Regions from separate parts of the Ectothiorhodospira shaposhnikovii genome, predicted to be linked through region 3. Evidence: predicted binding sites of a transcription regulator. Region 3 holds the regulator's gene; each other region holds the start of a gene.
The links. The regulator sigma-54, encoded in region 3, starts transcription at its own class of promoters, with help from an activator protein. The targets are predictions, from matches to a motif close to TGGCANGNTNCNTGCTT.

Region 1: a site for sigma-54 is predicted at 1,762-1,778, ahead of rsxA (electron transport complex subunit RsxA). Genes of this name have one in related genera too.
Region 2: a site for sigma-54 is predicted at 1,892-1,908, ahead of nifB (nitrogenase cofactor biosynthesis protein NifB). Genes of this name have one in related genera too.
Region 4: a site for sigma-54 is predicted at 1,340-1,356, ahead of cowN (N(2)-fixation sustaining protein CowN). Genes of this name have one in related genera too.

The regions. Positions count from the first base shown of each region.
Region 1 is NZ_CP178333.1:1,174,777-1,178,286, reverse strand. Features, by position in the region: gene nifL (nitrogen fixation negative regulator NifL) at 1-1,522, opposite strand, end outside; gene rsxA (electron transport complex subunit RsxA) at 1,811-2,392, shown strand; gene ACLF6L_RS05365 (RnfABCDGE type electron transport complex subunit B) at 2,414-2,953, shown strand; gene rsxC (electron transport complex subunit RsxC) at 2,965-3,510, shown strand, end outside.
Region 2 is NZ_CP178333.1:1,136,131-1,139,640, reverse strand. Features, by position in the region: gene ACLF6L_RS05205 (nitrogen fixation protein NifQ) at 1-239, opposite strand, end outside; gene nifB (nitrogenase cofactor biosynthesis protein NifB) at 319-1,836, opposite strand; gene truA (tRNA pseudouridine(38-40) synthase TruA) at 2,017-2,817, opposite strand; gene ACLF6L_RS05190 (CbiQ family ECF transporter T component) at 2,867-3,510, opposite strand, start outside.
Region 3 is NZ_CP178333.1:660,876-664,385, reverse strand. Features, by position in the region: gene lptA (lipopolysaccharide transport periplasmic protein LptA) at 1-19, shown strand, start outside; gene lptB (LPS export ABC transporter ATP-binding protein) at 16-741, shown strand; gene ACLF6L_RS02915 (RNA polymerase factor sigma-54) at 908-2,425, shown strand; gene hpf (ribosome hibernation-promoting factor, HPF/YfiA family) at 2,480-2,803, shown strand; gene ACLF6L_RS02905 (PTS sugar transporter subunit IIA) at 2,811-3,284, shown strand; gene hprK (HPr(Ser) kinase/phosphatase) at 3,281-3,510, shown strand, end outside.
Region 4 is NZ_CP178333.1:2,326,900-2,330,409, reverse strand. Features, by position in the region: gene ACLF6L_RS10565 (MFS transporter) at 1-639, opposite strand, end outside; gene cowN (N(2)-fixation sustaining protein CowN) at 1,001-1,303, opposite strand; gene ACLF6L_RS10555 (valine--tRNA ligase) at 1,521-3,510, opposite strand, start outside.

The DNA.
Region 1 (3,510 bases), 510 kb from region 3:
AACCTTCATGGCAGCCGGGATCGATCTCGATCAGGCCGGCATGCTGGTTCACCACCTCCTGAACCATGGGCAACCCCATCCCGGCACGGCCGGAACGGCCCTTGGTACTGACAAAGGGCTCGAACACCCGCAGGCGCAGATGCTCGGGAATGCCCGGACCGGAATCCTGGATGGTCACATGCACCGCATCCCCTCGGGACTCAGTGAGGATGCGGATCTCCCGACGGCCGTCGGTGGCGCCGTCCAGGGCATCCAGGGCGTTGTCCACCAGTTGCTTGAACATACCCCGCAGTCGTCCTTCCCGACCCAGCACACAGGGCAGCACCGGCGCCGGCTGCCAGTCCACCACCACCCCGGCAGCCAGCAGACGTCGGGTGGAAAGCCCCAACACCTCACGCAGCAGGGCATTGATGTTGACCGGCGCCACCGGCTCATCCCGCTCCTCGGGCATGGAGTCTTCCAGGGTCTGCAGGGCCCGACGACCGGCGTCCAGGGCCTCCTGCAACACGTTCAGCAAGGGATCGGCACCGCCCTCCCCCTGACGCCGACGCGCCAGTAGCTGGGTGGCGGCGGCGATCATGTTGACCGGCCCCTGCATCTGGTAAATGGCGCCGGCCAAGGTCTCGCGCATGCTCTCCACCAGCTCGCTCTCCGCGGTCAGGGCACGCAGGGCATTCATGCGCATCTCTTCCTGCTGGCGACGGATCTCGGTGACCTCCTTGGCCACCAGCACCAGGTAACTGGCCTTGCGGGCCTCGAAAAACGAATCCGCACTGGTGTCGCGCTCCTTGAACCAGGTGCCGGAACAGGAAAACCAGCGAGGGGCACGGCCACCACCCGGATCGAACTGCACCTCCCGGTCGACGAAGCCTTCCCCGGTGCTGCGGGCGGTCTCGAAGGCATCGCCCATGCTCTCGGCCAGGGCGGTGAGAAATTCCCGGGCCGGCTCGCGCCCGCCCATGTCGCCGGCCAGTTGCTTGTATGCCTGATTGCCCAACACCACCTGACCGGCCTCGTCCAGCAGGGCGATGGCCACCGGTTCCGCATCCACCACCGACTCGATCAGGGCCTTCTGGTTGCGCACCTGCTGCTCCAGCCGGTGCATCTCGGTCACATCCCGGTGCATGCCCAGGTAATGGCTGAGCTGACCCTGGCCATCCAGCACCGGGGCAATGCTCAATTCCGCCAGGTAGCGGCTACCGTCCTTGCGGCGGTTGACCAGCACCCCGGACCAGGGTTTGAGCTGGCGCAACCGTCCCCAGAGGGTCTCGTAGACCAGACTTGGAGTATGACGATCCGACAGAATGGATTCGTTGCGCCCGACCACCTCTGCCACACCGTAACCGGTCACCCGTTCAAAGGCCGGATTGGCATAGAGGATGTTGGCCCGGGTATCGGTGATGGAAATGGCCACCGAGGACTGCTCCACCGCTTCAAAGAACAGGCGCGCCGGCAACACCCCCTCCGGGGTCAGGATGGTATCGGCCAGGCCCGCGACGGCGGGTTGATCGGGTCGGCTCATGGAGGTGTGTCTCCCGGGTGAGTTGGGCTGGGTTCCTGATAAACACACTGCAACATCCAGGCCAATACAAAAGGTCCGGTCTTTCCCCGAGCGAGACAGCCATGCATTGTCGCCTTCCCGACAGAACCCACATCACCCGGCCCACGCTGTCACGATCCGCACAGAGCAATACGCACCAGCACGGTGCAATTCCCCACAAGACCCCTGGATTCATGCGCCTTCATCGTGCATGAGGCGGCTGGCACACAAGATGCAATTCCTTCGTCAACCGAACCGAAGGAACCGACCGTGACCGAGTTCATGCTGCTGCTGGTGGGCACCGCCCTGGTCAACAACGTGGTGCTGGTGCAATTTTTGGGGCTGTGTCCCTTCATGGGTGTCTCCAACAAGCTGGACACGGCCCTGAGCATGGGGCTGGCCACCACCTTCGTGCTCACCCTGGCGTCCGTGGCCGGCTGGCTGCTGGAGTATTTCGTCCTGGCACCCCTGGACCTGGGCTTTCTGCGCATCCTGTCCTTCATCCTGGTGATCGCCGCCGTGGTGCAGTTCACCGAAATGGTCATCCGCAAGACCAGTGCCGCCCTCTATCAGGTGCTGGGGATTTTCCTGCCCCTGATCACCACCAACTGCGCGGTGCTGGGGGTGGCCCTGCTCAATGTGCAGGAAGGCCACGGCTTTTTGCAGAGCGTGACCTTCGGCCTGGGCGCGGCCCTGGGCTTCACCCTGGTGATGGTGATCTTCGCCGCCCTGCGGGAACGCCTGGCCATCAGCAACGTACCGGCCGCCTTTGCCGGCGCCCCCATTGGCTTCATCGTCGCCGGTCTGCTGTCCCTGGCCTTCATGGGTTTTGCCGGACTCAACTTCGCCTGACCGCGACAGGAGGAATTTCCGATGGAACCATCCCTGCTTTCCGCGATTTTCATCCTCACCACCATGGGCCTGCTCCTGGGCTACGGTCTAGGCATGGCCGCCAAATACCTGCGGGTGGATAAGGACCCCCTGGTGGACGAAATCGAGGCCCTGCTGCCCGGCACCAACTGCGGTCAGTGCGGCCTGCCCGGCTGCCCCAGTGCCGCCCAGGCCCTGGCGTCCCGGGAGGCCCCCGTCACCCTGTGTCCGCCGGGCGGCAAGCTCCTGGCCCAGCAACTGGCCGACAAACTGGACATCACCGTGGACCTGTCCGCCATGGGTGAGGAAGTCCCCGCCTTTGCGGTGATCGATCCCGATCAGTGCAACGGCTGCACCCGGTGTTACAAGGTCTGCGCCACCGACGCCATCATGGGCGCCAACCGGCAGATCCATACGGTCTTCGTCGAGGCCTGCAACGGCTGCGGCAAATGCGTGGAGGTCTGCCCCACCCAGGGTCTGAGCCTGGTGCCGGAAGCCCCCAGCCTGCGTCGCTGGCACTGGCCCAAACCCAAATCGGCCTGAAGGTGCTCCCCATGTTCTCTTTCATGCGCAAGCGGCCCGTCTTCCAGGGCGGCGTCCATCCCGATGATCGCAAGCAGGCCACCAGCGGACTGCCCATCGAACCCCTGCCCCTGCCGACACGGCTCTATCTGCCGGTACAGCAACATATCGGTGCCGCCGCCCGCCCGGTGGTCAAGGCCGGCGACACCGTCCTCAAGGGCCAGATGATCGCCCGCGGCGACGGCGCCGTGTCGGCGGCCGTGCATGCGCCCACCTCGGGCCGGATCCTGGCGGTGGAACCCCATCCCGCCCCCCATCCCAGCGGCCTGCCGGTGGAGACCATCGTCATCGAACCGGACGGCGAGGATCGCTGGCTGGAGGACCCGGACCCGGAACATGCCCTGAACCTGGAACCGGAAGCCATCGCCCGCCGGGTGGCCGAGGCCGGCGTGGTGGGCATGGGTGGAGCCACCTTCCCCGCCGCCATCAAGCTGAACCTGGGGTCCCGGCATCACATCGATACCCTCATTATCAATGGCTCAGAATGCGAGCCCTATCTCACCTGTGACGACCGCCTG
Region 2 (3,510 bases), 480 kb from region 3:
ACGCCGCGACCGCCGATCCAGGCGGACAACAGACACGCCAGCAGATCATCGTTGGGCAGCCCCCCGGCATGGGCAAGCAGTCGGTCGTGGAGGCTGTCCATCCTGCCCTCGCCGGCCTCGGCAACCTCATCACAACCACCGACCCGGGGCGGATGGCCGGCGCGGTGCCGGCCATGGGGGCTTTTTTTCCAATGCACGGTACCCGCCGGCACCGGCGTGACGGCGTGTGAGGCTGCCATGTTCGACGCTGACGGATTCAGTGGCATGGGTATGTCCTCATGTTGCCTGTCGTCGACCGCCTGGGGTTTGCAGGCTGCGTCACGCGCACTGCGTAGCCTCTTCCGCGGCCATGTCCAGGCGCCCGGCAGCCATCATCTCTCGGTACACGGCCATCACCGCATCCTCGATGGGGGCCATGGCGTGCTCGCCGTTGGGCATGATCCCGGCCGCCTCAAGTACCGACCAGGGTTCAATGCCGATACGGGCACAGAGCAGCACCTCGCAGTCCTCCAGGGCCCGCACCGTGCTGGCCAGCACCTGGGCCCGGTCATTGCAGGCCTCCGGTCCGGCGCAGTACAGATCCGCCCGCCGGTGCCCCTCGAACCGAACCCCTTCCGGCGTGGCCTTGTAAATCAAAAACTCCCGGGCATAGCCGAAATGCTGATTGACCAGGCCGCCGCCCTTGGTGGCCACCGCCATCAGCACCGGGCGGGCGGGCGGTTGTGCGGCGGATCCGGCCGAAGGTATTGAAGTCACAGTGCCTCCCTGGCGCTTGCGCGCCGCCATGCGTTCCCTGATCGCCGCCTGGACCTGATCCCGACGTTCACGGACCGCGTCGTAGTCCGGCAGGTCCTGATCAATGCGCGCCAGGCTAAATGCCTCGCCCCGATCCTCGCCCAGCATGCCCACTGCGTCGGCACGGCACTGGCGGCAATGGCGCATCATGTTCATGTCGCCCTCGCACGCATCCCGCAGGGCGGACAGTTCCGCCTCGGTGGGTCCGCGCTGACCGTTGAGGCCGAAATAGGTGCCGTGGGCCGGGTCGGAGATCAGGGGCATGACGTTGTGCAGGAAGGCGCCCTTCTCCTTGACCCTGCGGGAGACATCCTTGAGATGGTGATCGTTGATACCCGGAATCATCACCGAGTTGACCTTCACCAGAACGCCCCGCTCCACCAGCATTTCCAGGCCTTTCTGCTGCTGGCTGATCAGAATCCGCGCCCCTTCTCGGCCGAACACCCGGCGACGCTCCCACAGCACCCAGGGATGGATGCGGGCGCCGATCTCCGGGTCGATGCTGTTGATGGTGATGGTGACATGATCCACGCCCAGCGCGACCAGCTCATCCACATGCTGGGGCAGTGCCAGGCCGTTGGTGGACAGGCAAAGCTTGATGCCGGGGTCCTGCTCCCGGATGCCCCGGAAGGTGGCAAAGGTGCGGGTTGGGTTGGCCAGGGCGTCACCGGGTCCGGCGATGCCCACCACGGTCATCTCGGGGATGGAAGCCGCGACGGTCAGGGCCTTGTGGATGGCCTGAGCCGGCTTGAGGACCTCGGACACCACGCCGGGACGGGACTCGTTGGAGCAGTCGTACTTGCGGTTGCAGTAATGACACTGGATGTTGCAGGCCGGAGCCACCGCCAGATGCATGCGGGCAAAGTGGTGATGGGCCTCTTCCGAGTAGCAGGGGTGATCCTGGATCTTGGCCTGGATGTGGGCGGGCAGTCCGGGTTTCCGACCGTGGCTGTCGCCGCAACCGGAACTGGGCTTGGTGCTGGCGCACCCGCCCTGGACGGTGACGGGGATTTGAATGATTCTGTCGGGCTTTGGGTCCATCACAATCCTCCCAGGGTGCCCGCCGCAGCGGGATTGACTTGGTTTTCCTGGAGGCATGCAAGACCTGTGCCCGGCCTTTAATGGGTGGTATTTGTCTGTTTTTAATGGATAAAAAAAAGATCACCCAGGGAGAATGTGGGGCTTGCCACAGGGAAATGTCGGGAAAGTCACAGCCACCGGCTAAACGAAGCCGTAGCGGGGAATGACCGCCTCCGGGCGCAGGTCGAACTGCGCGTCATACCCCACCTGAACCAGATACAGGCCGTCCGGCGGCGCCGTCACCCCGCCCTGGCTGCGATCCCGGGCTTCCCGCAGTTCCGCCAACCAGTCACTGGGCCGCTCGCCTCGACCCACGCACATGAGGGCGCCGGCGATATTGCGCACCATGTGATGCAAAAAGGCATTGGCCCGAATATCCAGATAGATGAAATCCCCATCGCGGGTCACCGACACCGACTGCACCTCCCGGATGGGATGACGGGCCTGACAACCCAGGGCACGGAAACTGCTGAAATCATGTTCGCCCAGCAGATGCTGGGCCGCCTCGTGCATGGGCTCCGCCGCCAGGGGACGGTGATACCAGGTCACCCGCCCACGCAGGACGGCGGGACGGGCCAAACGGTTCAGGAAGACATAGCGATAACGGCGCCAGCGAGCGGAGAACCGGGCATGGAAATCCGGTGCCACGGGCCTGACCCACTGCAGACTGATCTCCGGCGTGAGATTGCTGTTGCCGCCCAGCAGCCAGGCATGGGGCGGACGGTCGGCGGTGGTATCGAAATGCACGATCTGACAGGTGGCATGCACCCCGGCATCGGTACGGCCGGCACAGGTCACCTGCACGGGATGATCCGCCACCTTGGCCAGCGCCCGTTCCACCAGGGGCTGGATGGTGCGGCCATCCTTCTGCTGCTGCCAGCCCCGGAATCCGGAGCCGTCGTATTCAAGTCCGATCGCCAGTCGACGGGGGGTGTCGTTCATTGGATTCGTGGGGCATGAATGGGAGGCGGGATGATACCAGTTCCCGGCATCAGTGCAGGGCGGCCAGCAGCAGCGGTAGCAGGATCAGGCACAGCAACAGCCACTGACCCGGTCCCGGTGGCGGCACGGGATCCAGGCGAATGGGCTCCAGCGGCGCCTTCTCCGCCTGCTCCAGCACCTCCCGAAACAGACCGGTGGCCCGCTGCCCCAGCCCCTGAAGCCGCGCCTTGGGACCTTGCGGCGCGGTATCCGGACGGCCGGCGGCGGCCAGTATCCGGACTTGGGGCAGTGCCTCCAGGGTCAGCACCAGCCGCACGGCGAAACGTTCCCGGGGCAGGCCCAGCGGCGCCAGGGGACGGGTGAGCCACAACAGCCCCTTGACCAGGGATTCCCGCGAGGTGACATGCAGTAACCAGACCACGGCGGCCACCGCCAGTACCAGCACCAGGGTCCGCTGCAGGCCCATCACCAGACCTTCCCGCCCCGGAGACCAGGCCCCCATCCATTCCAGCAACGGCGTACCGGGGGTGAACCAGCCAAAGATCAGGATGATGGAAAGAAAGAACCACTTGAGGCGGCGGGACATCGCCAGGAACCGCCCCACGCCCTCGGCGCCGGTGGCCGCCAGCGCGACGGCGGCCAGTAGACCGCCCACCGCCAGCACGGCCCAGCCGGCCTGGGCCACGCACAGGA
Region 3 (3,510 bases):
TGTCGAGGGGACGCCATGAGTCGTCTGCAGACCCACGACCTGGTCAAGCAGTACCGCGCCCGCAAGCCGGTGGACGGTGTATCACTGCAGGTGAACAGCGGTGAGGTCGTGGGCCTGCTGGGTCCCAACGGCGCCGGCAAGACCACCTGTTTTTACATGATCGTCGGCCTCATCCCCTGCGACGGTGGGCGCATCGAACTGGACGGCAGGGACATCACCCCCCTGCCCATGCATGCCCGCGCCCAGTTGGGCATCGGCTATCTGCCCCAGGAGGCCTCGGTCTTTCGCAAGTTGTCGGTGGAAGACAACCTGCTTGCCGTGCTGGAAACACGCCGCGACCTCAGCCGCGGCCAGCGCCATGAGCACATGGAATCCCTACTGGAAGAGTTTCAGATCATGCATATCCGCGAGAGCCTGGGCATCAGCCTCTCGGGGGGTGAGCGGCGGCGGGTGGAAATCGCCCGCGCCCTGGCCACCGAACCGGCCTTCATCCTGCTTGATGAGCCCTTTGCCGGGGTAGACCCCATCTCCGTGATCGAAATTCAGCGCATCATCACCCATCTGGTCTCCCGGAATATCGGGGTACTGATCACCGATCACAACGTCCGTGAAACCCTGGGCATCTGCAATCGCGCCTATATCCTGAGCGACGGACACCTGATCAGCGAGGGGCCGCCGGAAGTGGTGCTGGCAGACCCCCAGGTCAGGCGGGTCTACCTGGGCGATCATTTCCGACTATGAAAGTAAAGTTTTTGAGCCAACGCATGGTTTCCCCACACTGGGTCACATTTTTCGTGCCAGGACGTATAATCCGGATGACAGACCCGGCACGTGGCGGCAAGGCACCGTCGATACTGCCCGGACCCTTCAACTCCTGCCTGACGATTCCGGTGGCACGCCACATCCTATGCTGAAACCTTCTGTCCAGCTCCGTCTCGGCCAGAGCCTTACCATGACACCGCAGCTGCAGCAGGCCATCCGGCTGCTGCAGCTGTCCACATTGGAGCTTCAGGCCCAGATCCAGGAAACGCTGGAGACCAACCCGATGCTGGAAGCCCTGGAAGGCGCGGATGCCGACCTGGATACCGGCATGGATGAAAACACCCAACATGAAGGCATGACCTCCGGCGCCGACAACGCCGACAAGGATGCGGGGAGCCGAGAATTCGACGAGCCCGCCGAACGGGACAACACCAGCGAACCCTCGGAAACCATTCCCGAGGAGCTGCCCGTGGACAGCAACTGGGAAGACCTCTACGACATGCCGACCGCCGGCGGCGGCCAGATGGACAACGACGGTCGCGACCTGTTCGAGAACCAGAGTGCACCCGGCGAAGACCTGCGTGACCACCTTCTCTGGCAGATTCACCTGTCGCCCCTGAGCGAGCGGGACCAGGTCATCGCCATGACCATCATCGATGCCATCAACGATGACGGCTATCTGGCCGAACCCATCGAGCAGATCCACGCCGGCCTGGCCCAGGACCAGGAGATGGAACTGGAGCTGGACGAGGTGGAAGCCGTGCTGCGCATGGTCCAGCACCTGGATCCCGTGGGCGTGGGTGCACGGGATCTTGCCGAGTGCCTGCTGCTGCAACTGGAGCAGTTCGCGCCGGAGACGCCCTGGCTGGCCGAGGCCAGGACCCTGGTGCGTGATCACCTGGAAGCCCTGGGCACCCGCGACTTCAAGGGTGTCCAGCGCCGACTGGGTCTGGCCGACGGCGAATTGCAGGCGGTGATCGCCCTGATCCAGAGCCTGAACCCACGCCCGGGCACCCTGATCAGCTCCAGCGCACCGGAATACATCATTCCCGACGTCTTCGTGCGCAAGCGCGAGGGATGCTGGCAGGTGGAACTGAATCCGGAAGTCGCGCCCCGGTTGCGGGTCAACCCACTTTATGCCAGCTTTGTGCGTCGGGCCGATTCCAGCCAGGACAATGTCTATCTGCGCAACAGCCTGCAGGAGGCCCGCTGGTTCATCAAAAGCCTGCAAAGCCGCAACGAGACCCTGCTGCGTGTAGGCACCGCCATCGTGGAACATCAACGCGCCTTTCTGGAACACGGCGACGAGGCCATGAAACCCCTGGTGCTGCGGGATATCGCCGAGCAACTGGAGATGCACGAATCCACCATCTCCCGCGTCACCACCCAGAAGTACATGCACACCCCAAGAGGGATTTACGAATTCAAGTATTTCTTCTCCAGCCATGTGGGGACGTCCGACGGCGGTGAGTGCTCCGCCACGGCCATCCGTGCCATGATTCGCAAACTGATTGCCGAAGAACCCCAGGGCAAGCCCCTGAGTGACAGCAAGATTGCCCAGATCCTGGTGGATCGGGGCATCCAGGTAGCGAGGCGCACCGTTGCCAAGTATCGCGAGGCCATGGCGATCCCGCCATCCAACGAACGCAAGCGCCTCGTCTGAATCCATAACCAGGCCTCAGCTTCACTTTCACATTCCAAACCAAGGAGTCATCTCATGCAGATCAACCTCACCGGTCACCACGTGGACCTGACCGACGCCCTGCGCGACTATGTCAATGACAAGTTCCAGCGCCTGGAGCGCCATTTCGACAACGTCATCGACGTGCACGTGGTCCTGACCGTGGAGAAACTGCAGCAGAAGGCGGAAGCCAACATGCTGGTCAGCGGCAACACCATTTTTGCCGACGCCACCCATGCCGACATGTATGCAGCCATTGATGCCCTGGTCGACAAGCTGGACCGTCAGGTGGTCAAGCACAAGGAGAAGCTCAAGGACCATCACCGCGCCGAAGGCTCCCACCGCAACCACGTCGGGTGAGATATCCATGAACATCGGTGATCTTCTCGCTCCGGAGCGCGTCTGCTGTCTGCCGGACGTCAGCAGCAAGAAACGCGCTCTGGAGATGCTGGGTGAAATGCTTTCGAGCCACCTGCCCAGGCTGACCCAGGGAGAGATCTTCGACAGCCTGCTGGCCCGGGAACGCCTGGGCAGCACCGGCCTGGGGCATGGCGTCGCCATCCCCCACGGCCGGCTGGCCGGAGCCGACGAGGCCTGTGCCGCCCTGCTCAAGCTGGGCAAGGGCGTGGACTACGACGCCCCGGACAGCGAACCGGTGGACATCCTGTTTGCCCTGGTGGTGCCGACCGAATGTACCGACGAACACCTGCAGATCCTCGCATTGCTCGCGCGCATGTTCTCCGATCCGGAGACCCTGGCCCGACTGCGTAGCGCCAAAGGACCGGAAGATCTGCTGGACCTGGTACACCACTGGGATACCGAAAGCCCAGACTCACCGTGACCACGCCCCCCCTTACCGTCCATCACGTCGTCGAGGCCATGGGAGAACGCCTGGCCCTGCGCTGGGTGGCCGGTCATCAGGGCAGGGAACGCCGGATCGCTCACCAGGCCACGCCTCACGGCAGTACCTCACTGGTCGGACACCTGAACATCATCCATCCCAACCAGATCCAGGTGCTGGGTCCGGACGAGATGCGCTATCTGTGGAACCTGCGCAAGAACTCCCA
Region 4 (3,510 bases), 1.7 Mb from region 3:
GCAGTACTTCCAGACCTTGGGATCCTTGAGTGCGGAGAGCTGTTCACGGATGGTGATGGTCTTGGGGGCCAGGTGTTCCCTGGGTTCCCGGTAGGTGAGCAGCCAGTAGAGCAGGGCCATGATGGTCATCAAGATCGCGTAGACCTTGGGCACCATGGTCCAGCCGTAGATCACCACCAGGGTCGGGGCCACAAATTTGGTCACCGCGGCACCGGCGTTGCCGGCACCGAAGATGCCCATCGCAAACCCTTGGTGTCGACGGTCGAACCAGCGGGCGGTGGCGGAGATGCCCACCGCAAAGGAGCCGCCGGCCACGCCCACGAACAGCCCGGCAACGAGCATGGCCCAATATTGCTCCAGGGTGGACACTATCCATACTGGAACAATGGTGGACAGCATGAGCAGGGTGAACACGATCCGCCCACCGAAGCGGTCGGTGAGCATGCCCAGGGGCAGGCGGATCAGGGCACCGGTGAGGATGGGAGTAGCCACCAGAATGCCGAACTGCGTGTCGGTCAGTCCCAGTTCCTGCTGGATGGGGACACCGATCACCGAGAACATGGTCCACACCGCGAAGCACACGGTGAAGGCCATGGTATTCATGGTGACGGCGGAGATCTGCTGTCGAGACAAGGCCATGGAGCACCCCTCATCCATGAACCATCGGGCGCGGAAACGGCATCCGCGGGGAAGAGGCTTGCAGGCGCCATAAGCTCATGACGCTGTGTCATATAGGCTAGATGCCCCAGGTACTGTTTCAAGGGCGATCGGGATTCCCCGTGCGGAGAGATTGCCCTGAATCAACTCAGTATGCTTTTGTCTTGAAAATGGTTTTTCGTGTTCTAGAATCCTTGGCTGGGCTTGCCTTCATATGAGGTGACGAAAAGACAGCCTCTCAAAGAGCGCGGGGGGACGGGGTATCGGCGCAGGTGTTTTTCCAGGCAGGCCTGCAGTCTATACGATCTTGAACTCCTGACCTTTCCGGGAGGGCAGGGATGTTTCAGCAGCAGGCCTCCTCCACCCAGGTGAGCAGGGCCTGGGCGTCTTCATCGCCGCATGCCTCGAACAGTTCGCGGATCTGGTTGATGTTGGCGTGGATCAGGAACAGGTCGTCCGGTTTGGGGCCGGATTTCGGGTTGCGTTTGCCCAGGAAGTAGTCCCAGAAGGGAGACTGTTGGGCCGGATCGGCGGTGTATTCCTCGATCAGGCTCATGACCCGGCGGGCGTTGCCGTCGCAATCCAGGTCCTTGAAGCTGATGTAGCGGGCGTTGGCGGCGTCGGGGTGGAGATTGGGACGGGTCACGAACGGGCTCCTTGAATCGGTATTGTGCTGAGTATCAAGCAAGGAGCGAGCCAGTTTCTATGGATTTGTAAGTGCCTGTTAATATGACGGAATTGCCGGGGCAGGGCACAGGATGCGCGGGGGATTGTAGGGAATATGACAGGTTTTGGGCTTTTTGAGGCCCTCACCCCAGCCCCTCTCCCGCAGGCGGGAGAGGGGGTTTTTCGGCGCGACGGCCTCACAGCCGCCGGATCTTCTCCAGCTGGGTTTCCAGTTCCCGCAGGGTCGTTGCCATTTCGGCCACCCGCTCCCGCTCCTTGGCCACGACTTCGGCCGGGGCACGCTCCACGAAGCCCGCGTTGGCGAGCTTGCCCTCGCACTGGGCCAGGTTCTTCTGCACCTTGGCGATCTCCTTTTCCAGACGGGCGATTTCCGCGTCCTTGTCGATCAGGCCCGCCAGGGGGATCAAAAGGCGCATTTCACCCACCAGGGTCATGGCGGATTCCGGGGCCTCGGTGCCTTCCAGCCACTGTACCGACTCGGGCCTGGCCAGGAACCGGATGAAGCCCTGGTTGGCGGTGAAGCGGGCCTGGTCTTCCGGTTTCCAGTTGTCCAGCAGCACCGGCAGGGGCTTGCCGGGGGAGATGTCCATCTCGGCGCGGATGCGGCGCATGCCCAGGATGAAGGTCTTCACCCACTCGATTTCCTGTTCCGCGCCGGCATCCTTCAGGGCTTCCTCCACCACCGGGTAGGGGCGGTGCATGAGGGTGTCGCCGGTCACGCCGGCCAGCGGGGCCACCTGGCGCCAGATGGCCTCGGTGATGAAGGGCATCACCGGGTGCATCAGGCGCAGCAGGGTTTCCAGGACTTGCACCAGGGTACGGCGGGTGCCGCGGCGGGCGGCCTCGCTGCTGTCCTCGCCGGTGAGCACCGGCTTGCACAGCTCCAGGTACCAGTCGCAGTAGTCGTACCAGGTGAACTCGTACAGGGCCTTGGCCGCCAGGTCGAAGCGGTATTCCCCCAGTTGGCGATGGGTCTCGGCGATGGTGTCCTGCAGACGGGAGGTGATCCAGCGATCCGCCAGGGACAGTTCCACCGCGCCGCCGCAAAGGCCTGTGTCCTGGCCCTCGGTGTTCATGAGCACATAGCGGGCGGCGTTCCACAGCTTGTTGCAGAAGTTGCGGTAGCCTTCGATGCGGCCCAGGTCGAACTTGATGTCCCGGCCGCTGGAGGCCAGGGCCGCCAGGGTGAAGCGCAGGGCGTCGGTGCCAAACGCGGGGATGCCGTCGGGGAACTGTTTTTTGGTGGCCTGGGCGATGCGCTTTTCCATCTGCGGCTGCATCAGCCCGGTGGTGCGCTTGGCCAGCAGGTCTTCCAGGCTGATGCCGTCGATGAGGTCGATGGGGTCGAGCACGTTGCCCTTGGACTTGGACATCTTCTGGCCTTCCGCATCACGGATCAGGCCGGTGACGTAGACTTCCCGGAACGGCACGTCGCCCATGAACTTGAGGCCCATCATGATCATGCGGGCCACCCAGAAGAAGATGATGTCAAAGCCGGTGACCAGTACCGCAGTGGGGTAGAAAGTCTTGAGTTCCGGGGTCTGCTCCGGCCAGCCCAGGGTGGAGAAGGGCCACAGGGCGGAGCTGAACCAGGTATCCAGTACGTCCGGGTCCTGGGTCAGGCGTACCTCGTCCCCCAGCCGGTGCTTGCGGCGCACGGCGGCCTCGTCCTCGCCCACGTAGATGTTGCCGGCCTCGTCGTACCAGGCGGGGATGCGGTGACCCCACCAGATCTGGCGGGAGATGCACCAGTCCTCGATGTTGCGCATCCACTCGAAGTAGGTCTTGCTCCAGTTCTCGGGCACGAAGCGGATGCGGCCGTCCTCCACCGCCCGGATGGCGGGTTCGGCCAGGGGCGCGGCCTTCACGTACCACTGGTCGGTGAGGAAGGGTTCGATGACGGCACCGCTGCGGTCACCCCGGGGCACCATGAGCTTGTGATCGTCGATGCGCTCCAGCAGGCCCTGGGCCTCCAGGTCGGCGATGATCTGCCGACGGGCATCGAAGCGATCCAGGCCGCGGTAGGCTTCGGGCGCGGCATCGTTGATGCGGGCATCCACGGTGAAGATGTTGATCATGGGCAGATCGTGCCGGCTGCCCACGGCGTAGTCGTTGAAATCGTGGGCGGGGGTGATCTTCACGCAGCCGGAACCGAATTCCGGGTCC